3 regions of the Bradyrhizobium sp. USDA 4532 genome follow, and region 1 is predicted to be linked to each of the others. Evidence: predicted binding sites of a transcription regulator. Region 1 holds the regulator's gene; each other region holds the start of a gene.
What was found. The regulator PhoB, encoded in region 1, activates phosphate uptake and scavenging genes when phosphate is short. The targets are predictions, from matches to a motif close to TGTCATNNANCTGTCAT.

Region 1 (3,248 bases):
CCAGACCAACATTCTCGACCCCAAGCTCGACCTCAACTTGCTGCGCGCGCGGGTCGGCATGGTGTTCCAGAAGCCGACGCCGTTCCCGATGACGATCTACGAGAACATCGCCTTCGGCATCCGCCTCTATGAGAAGATCTCGAAGTCCGAGATGGACGACCGGGTCGAGAAGGCGCTGCGCGGCGGCGCGCTGTGGAACGAGGTCAAGGACAAGCTGAACGCCTCCGGCCTGTCGCTCTCCGGCGGCCAGCAGCAGCGCCTGTGCATCGCGCGCACCGTGGCGGTGCGTCCCGAGGTGATCCTGTTCGACGAGCCGTGCTCGGCGCTCGACCCGATCTCGACCGCCAAGGTCGAGGAGCTGATCCAGGAGCTCTCCGAGGACTACACGATCGCGATCGTCACCCACAACATGCAGCAGGCGGCGCGCGTCTCCGATAAGACCGCCTTCATGTATCTCGGCGAGCTGATCGAGTTCGACGACACCAACAAGATATTCACCTCACCGAGCGATCGGCGCACCCAGGACTACATCACCGGCCGGTTCGGTTGACCGGCGCATGATCCGGAAAAGTGGAAACCGGTTTTCCGATCAGGTCATGCTAAAATTCAGGACACGAAACCATGATCCCCGGGATCATGGTTGAGGGAGACAAGCGATGGCTTCTGAACATACCGCCAAGGCATTCGACAGCGACCTGCAGGAGTTGACTCGCCTGGTCGCCGAGATGGGCGGCCTGGTCGAACGGATGATTACCGAGTCGGTCGACGCGCTGATCCGTCGCGACGTCGCGCTCGGCAAGCGCGTGGTCGCCGCCGACATCGAGATCGACAATCTGCAGCGCAACATCGAAGAGCGGGCGGTGCTGACGATCGCCCGCCGCCAGCCGATGGCGATCGATCTGCGTGAGATCGTCAGCGCGATGCGCGTCGCCACCGACCTCGAGCGGATCGGCGACCTCGCCAAGAACATGGGCAAGCGCGTCGCGGCGCTGGAGAGCGATTTCCAGCCGCTGAAGCTGATCCGCGGCCTCGAGCACATGACCGACCTCGTGCTGTCGCAGGTCAAGTCGGTGCTCGACGCCTATGCCGCGCACGACCTGCCGGCGGCGATGAACGTCTGGAAGGGCGACGAGGAGGTCGATGCGATCTGCACCTCGCTGTTCCGCGAACTGCTCACCTACATGATGGAAGATCCGCGCAACATCTCGTTCTGCATCCATCTGATGTTCTGCGCCAAGAACATCGAGCGGATCGGCGATCACGCCACCAATATCGCCGAGACCGTGTTCTACATGATCGAGGGCCAGCAGATCACCGACAAGCGCCCGAAGGGCGACATGACCACTTTTGCCACCACGGTGCCGGGCAACTGAGGCATGATCGGCAAGCACGGAACCGGCAAGAGCGAAACTGGATGATCCTCGCGACAAATCGTTTCCGCGGGGACTATGCTCAAGGAAGTAAGCGTTTCGGTTTGCGTCTGGGCAACGGATCACCACAGAGAAAGAACTTAAACCGATGAGCGCACGCATTCTGGTAGTCGAAGACGAGGAAGCGCTGACGACGCTGTTGCGCTACAATCTCGATGCGGAAGGCTACGATGTCGAGACGGTGGGGCGCGGCGACGATGCGGATACAAGGCTGAAGGAGCGCGTTCCCGACCTCGTGGTGCTGGACTGGATGCTGCCGGGCCTGTCCGGCATCGAACTGTGCCGCCGCCTGCGGGCGCGGCCCGAGACCAAGCAGCTTCCGATCATCATGCTGACCGCGCGCGGCGAGGAAAGCGAGCGCGTGCGCGGGCTTGCCACCGGCGCGGACGATTACATCGTCAAGCCGTTCTCGGTGCCGGAGCTGCTGGCGCGGGTGAAGGGCCTGTTGCGCCGCGCCAGCCCGGAGCGGCTTGCGACCGTGCTGACCTACGGCGACATCGAGCTCGACCGCGAGAAGCGCCGCGTGGCGCGCTCGGGCCGTCCGATCGATCTCGGGCCGACCGAGTATCGCCTGCTCGAATTCTTCCTTGAGCATCCCGGCCGCGTGTTCAGCCGCGAGCAATTGCTCGACAGCGTCTGGGGCCGCGACATCTACATCGATGAGCGCACCGTCGACGTGCATATCGGCCGCCTGCGCAAGCTGCTCAATCCGGGCCGCGAGCAGGATCCGATCCGCACTGTGCGCGGCGCCGGCTACGCGCTCGACGACCGCTTTGCCAAGGCCGAGCCGCAGCCGTAACGGCCATGCGGCATTCATAAACCGCAACACGGCGTCGTCCCGGCGAAACCCGGGACCCATACGCTGCGGCCAGCGCAATCGGCACGCGGCCAGACGGCTTTCTAACAACACCCATTCGTGGTTATGGGTCCCGGCCTGCGCCGGGACGACGCTGGTGATATAGCCGGGCTGGGTCACACAAAAAAATCCCCGCTTTCGCGGGGATTTGTCTTTGAGGTCTTCCGTCGTTTTCCCGAGTGCTCACTTGATCTGCGGTTTCGCCGACGGCCGGCGGCGATCGGCGGCGGGCTGGTAGGCGACGCGCGAGTGATGCGCGCAATAGGGCAGGCCGCCGAGCGCTTTGCCGCCGCAGAAGAAGAATTCCGGGCTCGAGGGATCGCCGACCGGCCAGTGACAGGTGGCCTCGTTGAGCTCGAGCAGCGACAGCCGCTGGCTCATCGGCACCACATTGTCGTAGGAGATCGGATCGGGCTCCATCTCGGCCTCGAAGGCGTGCGCCAGCGCGGTGTTGCCGCGCGAGACCGGGCGCGCCACCCGCATCATGTGCTGGGCGGGGCGGGCCTTGCGCTGCCGCGGCGCGGCCGTGGAGGGTGCCTTGGCGCGGCCGGAGAGGCCGAGCCGATGCACTTTGCCGATCACGGCGTTTCGCGTCACATTGCCAAGTTCCGCCGCGATCTGGCTGGCCGACAGGCCGGACTCCCAGAGCTTCTTCAGCTGCTCGACGCGATCGTCGGACCAGGTCAATACAGTCATCGCATTCTTCCCTTCGCGTAGCGCCGGCCAATCATTGGAGCGGCGCTGCGAGCCAATCTGGACAAATATCCCTGCGGCCAGAATCCCTTAGCCCTCGCCGGGCACGGTGTTGCGCCCGAACGTTTACGCGAGACACAAAGGCTACTTAGAGGGTCCAGTACCGCCGCACGAGATGTCGTACCCGACAGGCCAAACGCTACAATATGGCGTGACTCTGGCGCAAGAGTCCGCGGTCGTGCGTCCACATGTTCCCACACAGTTAAGCA
Region 2 (3,248 bases), 430 kb from region 1:
TCGTGTTCACCGACAGCCATCTCGGCGAAAGCCTGCGCTTCCTGCAACACCAGCTGCTGCCGATCGCGGCCTTTGCCGGCTCGCTGATCACGACCGTCGTGCTTTACGGCATCGCCAGCCGCGGCGGCCGGACATCGATCGCGATCTTCCTGCTGGCCGGGCTTGCGATCGCCGCGATCGCCAATGCCGGCATCGGCCTTCTGGTGTTCGTCGCCGACGATCGCCAGCTTCGCGACATCACCTTCTGGCTGCTCGGCTCGCTCAGCGGTGCGACCTGGAGCAAGCTCACGGCGCTGGCGCCGGTGCTGGCGGTCGCGCTGGCCGCCTGCCTCTCGATCTCGCGCGGGCTCGACGTGCTGGTGCTCGGCGAGGCGGAGGCGTTCCACAGCGGCGTCGACGTCGAACGGCTGAAGCGGATCTCGATCGTGCTGGTGTCGGCGATGACCGGGGTCGCGGTCTCGGTCTGCGGCGTGGTCGGTTTCGTCGGCATCGTGGTGCCGCATCTGTTGCGGCTGGTGATCGGGCCCGCGCATCGGCTGCTGCTGCCGGCCTCCGCGCTGCTCGGCGCCATCCTCCTGGTCGGCGCCGACACCGTGGCGCGCACCATCGTGGCACCCGCGGAAATGCCGATCGGCATCCTGACGGCAGCGATCGGCGCGCCGTTCTTCCTCGCCATGCTGCTGCGGCAGCGCGGGCTGGTGTCGCTATGACGGCCCTGCTCGAAGCACAGTCGGTATCGATGACGGTCGGCGGCGCGACGCTGGTCGATGCGGTGTCGCTGCAGATCGGTGCCGGCGAGATGGTCGCGATCGTCGGTCCCAACGGCGCCGGCAAATCGACCCTGCTGCGGATGCTGTCGGGCGACCTGCGCCCGTCGCGCGGAGCGATCAGGCTGAGGCAGCGCGACCTGCAGGTTTACGGCCCGCGCGCGCTGGCGCAGCACCGCGCGATGCTGTCGCAGCACGTCAACGTCACCTTCCCGTTCACCGTCGAGGAAATCGTCAGCATGGGCGCCGGCGAAAGCCCGCGCGCGGTGGCGCGCGCGCTGGTCGAGGCGGCGCTCGACGAGGTCGGGCTCGCGCGTTTCCGTTTCAGGCAATTGCCGACGCTGTCGGGCGGCGAGCAGCAGCGGGCGCATTTCGCCCGCGTGCTGGTGCAGCTCGCCTGCGGCGAAGCGCTGCATGGACCGGGACTGTTGCTGCTGGACGAGCCGACCTCGAGCCTCGATCTGCGGCACCAGATCGACCTGGTCGAAACGGCCCGGCGGCGCGCCGCCCGCGGCACCGCGGTGATCGCGATCCTGCACGACCTCAACCTCGCGATGCGGTTCGCCGACCGCATCCTGCTGCTGCACCGCGGCCGGCTTGCCGTCGACGGCGACCGTACGGCGGCGATGAAGGCCGAGACGCTGCGCGAGATCTTCGAGATCGACGCTGCGATCGCCTATACCGGAGGTGGCGTGCCGTTCCTGCTGCCGCAGACGATGCAGCCGGCGGGCAAGGCGACGTAACGCCGCAAGCCTTATCCCGCCGCAACATCCGCGGTTCACAAAACTGTCAGCCGGCTGTAACAGGCGGCTCGGAGAACACCGCATCGTTTATCCTTTGGGAGATCAACCATGCGCCTGTCCCTGCTCTGCTCCGTCGCCTCGATCCTGCTCGCCACATCGGCATTCGCGCAGGGTGAGGGCGAATTCCCGGCGACGCTGGCGGGACACGCCGTGATGCCGGCGGAGAGCTTCATCGACGCGCCCGCCGACGCCCCTGATGATATGAAGACCTCGGGCAAATACACCACCGGCAAGCGCGTCGACGCCATCGGCACCGTGATGGGCAAATCGTACGAGCGGCCGACCGGCGTGTCGCTGCCGTTCAAAGGCCAGCCGCTGCAGGGCCATTCCGGCATCAAGGTGATGCCCGACGGCTCGTTCTGGGTGATCACCGACAACGGCATGGGCTCGCGCTACAACTCGGCAGACTCGATGCTGTACCTGAACCGGCACAAGATCGACTGGGCGAGCGGCAAGATCGAGCGTCAGGAGACCGTGTTCCTGCACGATCCCGACAGGAAGGTGCCGTTCCGCATCGTCCACGAGGACACCGCCAAGCGCTATTTGACCGGTGCCGATTTCGACACCGAAGGCTTCCAGATCATCAACGACATTTTCTGGATCGGCGATGAATTCGGGCCCTACATCCTCAAGGCCGACAAGACCGGCAAGATCCTCGCCGTGTTCGAGACCGTCGCCGACGGCAAGCCGGTGCGCTCGCCGGATCACTGGGCGGTGCAGTCGCCCGGCGCGCCCGGCGCCAGCTACACCAACGTCAACCTGCGCCGCTCCAAGGGCTATGAAGGTTTTGCTTCCTCCAAGGACGGCAAGTTCCTTTACGGCCTGCTCGAGGGGCCGCTGTGGGATGCCGACAAGAAGGATTGGGAGAAGGTCGACGGCAAGGAAGCCTCGCGCATCCTGGAATTCGACGTCGCGGCGGAGAAGTTCACTGGACGCTACTGGCAATATGCGTTCGAGCAGAACGGCAATGCGATCGGCGACTTCAACATGATCGATCCGGCCCAGGGCCTCGTGATCGAGCGCGACAATGGCGAAGGCACCGCCGACAAGGCCTGCCCGCAAGGCCAGCGCGGCGAGAACTGTTTTCCTGACCTCGCCAAGTTCAAGCGCGTCTACAAGATCGAGCTGTCCGATGCCAATGTCGGCAAGCCGGTGCGCAAGATCGCCTATATCGACCTGATGAAGATCCGCGATCCGAACAAGAAGGCGCGCAAGCCGCTCAACGACGGCGTCTACACCTTCCCGTTCTTCACCATCGAGAATGTCGACCGGGTCGACGAGACCCACATCATCGTCGGCAACGACAACAACCTGCCGTTCTCCTCCAGCCGCGACCCGAACAAGGCCGATGACGACGAGTTCGTGCTGCTCGAGGTCGGCGAGTTCCTGAAGGCGAAGTGAAGGGCTGCTTTCGCCGATCACACGCGTGTCGTTGCCCGGCTCGGCCGGGCGACCCGGTATTGCAGAGACGTCCGAACTTAGTGGATGGGCCGCGGCGTACTGGATGCCCCGCTCAAGGCGGGGCATGACAGCGAATATGCGGATAGCGTGATGCTCATCCCGGCACGACAGCCATTCCGTCCTCCCCGCGCAAAGGCCACGCCTTTGTCGCTGGAGGTGCGAGCCTTGCGGCGCAATTGCGCCGCTGGGTGAGCCTCGAAGGATGCACGGCCCCCGA
Region 3 (3,248 bases), 530 kb from region 1:
GGCAGCGCCGCGCTGGTCGTGGTCGCCGCGCTGGTCGTCACGGTCGGACTGGGGCTCGCCGGGACGCTGCTCGCGCTAAACCAGAAGCCGGCCTCAGTGTTGCGGAATTTGTGACAAAATGTAGCGGCGCGAGCGCCGTTTTTGCCTATGATGCTAGGGCAGAGCGACATTCGGCCGCGCGTGGAAGCTTGCGTCGGATGTGTTAATTTCCCACATACCAATCGGGTCGGATAGTCGGTTTGAATGACACGGAATTAATGTTCCGCAAACCGAGCCATCTGAGATAGATTTACGACCGGCGCCGCAAATCCCTTGCGCTCCACCGGGACCAACCACGGGAATTCGACCATGTCGGACCTAGACCGCAACTACGCTTCTCCTTTCGGCCGGGCCGCCGGGCGCATTGACGCTGCGGCCGTCGACGCCGGTCTGCGCGCCTACATGCTGCGCATCTACAACTACATGAGCATCGGCCTGGCCATCACCGGCCTCGCCGCGCTCGGCGTCTACATGGGTGCGGTGACGACCGACCAGTCGGCCGCCGTCGCCAAGTTCGGCAACGCCTATCTGACGCAGTTCGGCTACGCGATGTTCGTGAGCCCGCTGAAGTGGCTGTTCATCCTCGCCCCTCTGGCGATGGTGTTCGTCATCTCGGCCGGCATCAACCGCCTGCAGCCCGCGACCGCCCAACTCCTGTTCTGGGTGTTCTCGGCGCTGATGGGTCTGTCGCTGTCGTCGATCTTCCTGGTGTACACGCACACCTCGATCGTGCGCGTGTTCTTCATCACCGCGGCAACGTTCGGTGCGCTGAGCCTCTACGGCTACACCACCAAGCGTGACATGAGCGGCATGGGCTCGTTCCTGTTCATGGGTCTGATCGGCATCATCATCGCGAGCCTGGTCAACCTGTTCCTGGCGAGCTCGGCGCTGCAGTTCATCGTGTCGGTGGTCGGCGTGCTGGTGTTCGCGGGCCTCACCGCCTGGGACACCCAGCGGCTGAAGAACGACTACATCTACGGCTACGCCTCGCAGGGTGGCGTGATGGCAGAGCGTGCGGCAATCACTGGTGCGCTGTCGCTCTACCTGAACTTCATCAACCTGTTCACGCTGCTCCTGCAGCTGCTCGGCCAGCGCGACTAAGCGCCTCGAGCGAGCCGATCAAATCCAAGCCCCGGCCATTCCGCCGGGGCTTTTCTTTTGGGCGAGGCGAGATGTGATGTAGCCCGGATGAAGCGCAAGCGAAATCCGGGACAGGCTCATCCGCGGCTTCAACGGCCCCGGATTGAGCGGAGCCTGCCATCGAGCGCGTTCGCGCGGCCCGTTGGCTCCATCCGGGCTGCAAGCAGACTGACCTGACGCGCTTAGACCAGCGACAGCTTGCGGTCGATCACGAACAGCACGCGTTCGAGTTCATGGCCGCGGCGCAGGATCAGGCCGGTCGCGGAAATCACGCTGTACATGCCCTGCTTGCGCGCAAGCCGGGGGTCCTTCTCGATCCGGTAGATCGGCACTTCCGACGCGCGCCGGAACACCGAGAACACGGCCCGATCCTTCAGGAAGTCGATCGCATAATCGCGCCACTCGCCGTCGGCGACCATGCGGCCGTAGAGATTGAGAATGCGGTTGAGTTCAAGTCGATTGAAAGTCACGCGATTGGGCTGAGGGGTCGCGGCGGCGGTGCGCGCCGCGGCACGACTCCCGCTCGGATCAGTGTCCTCCGAGATCAAACTCATCGAGCGCCTCCTGTCACCTCGGTGGCGATCGGGTTCCGAAGGCCCCTCTTCGGGATCGTCACGAGAGTGACATGATCGCGCTAAGCGCGCGGGCCCGCAAGGGGCCAATCGCAATGCAACCGGGCCTTAACCACCGCCGCGCGCGGCGGATTGTCCGAAAAACCGCAGAGTCACGGGAACGTTAGCGGAATCATATTGCTGCCCCACTTCCGCCCATCGCCCGCCCCGCTGCCCTGCGAAAAGGAAACCCTGCGTTGGCCCGGTCCTTTCGGTTCCGGATTCCTCAGCCCCCAGCCCCCCGGGGCCGTCGGGATCGGGCCTGTTCGCAGGGGAGTCAAATCCCAACACTGGGCCAACGAAAGTTGGTCCTTTTTGTTTTGGGGCCTGCGCAAGCGAGACGCGCGCGCCAAGCACCGGCGCCTTCCTTTCGGCAGATCACTGAATGCAGGTTTGTCGCCATGCGGCTGCACGAAAACATGCGTGCGACCGGCGGAAGCCAGCGCATCGCGCCTTACCGCAGCGAGGCGCTAGTGAAGTGAGGTGAAGGCAGCGCCGAGCATCGGGCCCGGCTTGTCGCGGTTGCCGTCCTGGACGTACACCGCCGCAGCATCGACACCGTCACGCGTGATGTTCTCCAGCGGCACGGTCCAGCTCCCGGACGAACCGTTCCAGTCACCGACCTTGAGGAGATTGCGCACGACGTTGTGGTAGGTGATCTCGCGGCCGCGGTTCTCGCCGCGCGCGATCGAGATCGGCACCGACTTCGAGATCGAGCAGATCCAGACCTCGCCGCGCGACACGGCCGGCGACTTCGATGCGGCGACCGACACGTTGATCTGCTTTCCGCTCAGCGTCATCGTCACGGGCACCGACATCACGCTGCCGCTCCTTTCGGTGTCCTTGATGGCGTCCTCGATACTGGCGCGATCGCTGCCGATCACATGCGCGGAGCCATTGATCACGGCTTGCGGCGTGTAGACGTCGCGGTCGCCGCGAACATGCGAATAGGCCTTCTGGCGCGCGCTGAAACGGGAATCGGCCAGCGTGTCCTTCCAGCCGAGATAGTCCCAATAGTCGATCGGCATGCTCAGCGCGATGACGTTGGGGTCCTTCGCGAGGTCACCGATGATCTTGTCCGCGGGCGGACAGGACGAGCATCCCTGCGAGGTGAAGAGTTCGACGACGGCACGCGGATCGGCGTGGGCGGGGCGGATGATCGCGACGATTGCGCAGATACCAAGGGCGCTGGACCATCGCGAGATACAGTTATAGGCCATCATCGCTGTCATACTGCGAACCAGTCGTGATGATTTCCATCCGTAATTGTACGGAGCATGAAGTCTGTCCCTGAACTTGCGTGCCCCAAAACGCGAGAAAGCGGCCTTTTCATAGGCCGCCTTCTTTTTAGCCGCTACTCACTAAGCAGTGAGGCACCGATCACAAATCCGCGTTGGAGCATGGTCCGGAAAAGTGTGAAACGGTTTTCCGGACAGACCATGCTCAAACAAAGGGGCC

Region 2: a site for PhoB is predicted at 1,555-1,571, ahead of J2R76_RS33385 (esterase-like activity of phytase family protein). Genes of this name have one in related genera too.
Region 3: a site for PhoB is predicted at 1,790-1,806, ahead of J2R76_RS29030 (DUF2794 domain-containing protein). Genes of this name have one in related genera too.

Annotation. Positions count from the first base shown of each region.
Region 1 covers NZ_JALJZN010000001.1:6,821,777-6,825,024, forward strand. The annotation lists gene pstB (phosphate ABC transporter ATP-binding protein PstB) at 1-550, shown strand, start outside; gene phoU (phosphate signaling complex protein PhoU) at 657-1,373, shown strand; gene phoB (phosphate regulon transcriptional regulator PhoB) at 1,519-2,229, shown strand; gene J2R76_RS31360 (GcrA family cell cycle regulator) at 2,470-2,982, opposite strand.
Region 2 covers NZ_JALJZN010000001.1:7,254,512-7,257,759, reverse strand. The annotation lists gene J2R76_RS33395 (iron ABC transporter permease) at 1-710, shown strand, start outside; gene J2R76_RS33390 (heme ABC transporter ATP-binding protein) at 707-1,510, shown strand; gene J2R76_RS33385 (esterase-like activity of phytase family protein) at 1,619-2,971, shown strand.
Region 3 covers NZ_JALJZN010000001.1:6,288,137-6,291,384, reverse strand. The annotation lists gene J2R76_RS29040 (ABC transporter permease) at 1-114, shown strand, start outside; gene J2R76_RS29035 (Bax inhibitor-1/YccA family protein) at 349-1,140, shown strand; gene J2R76_RS29030 (DUF2794 domain-containing protein) at 1,362-1,733, opposite strand; gene J2R76_RS29025 (thioredoxin family protein) at 2,261-3,022, opposite strand.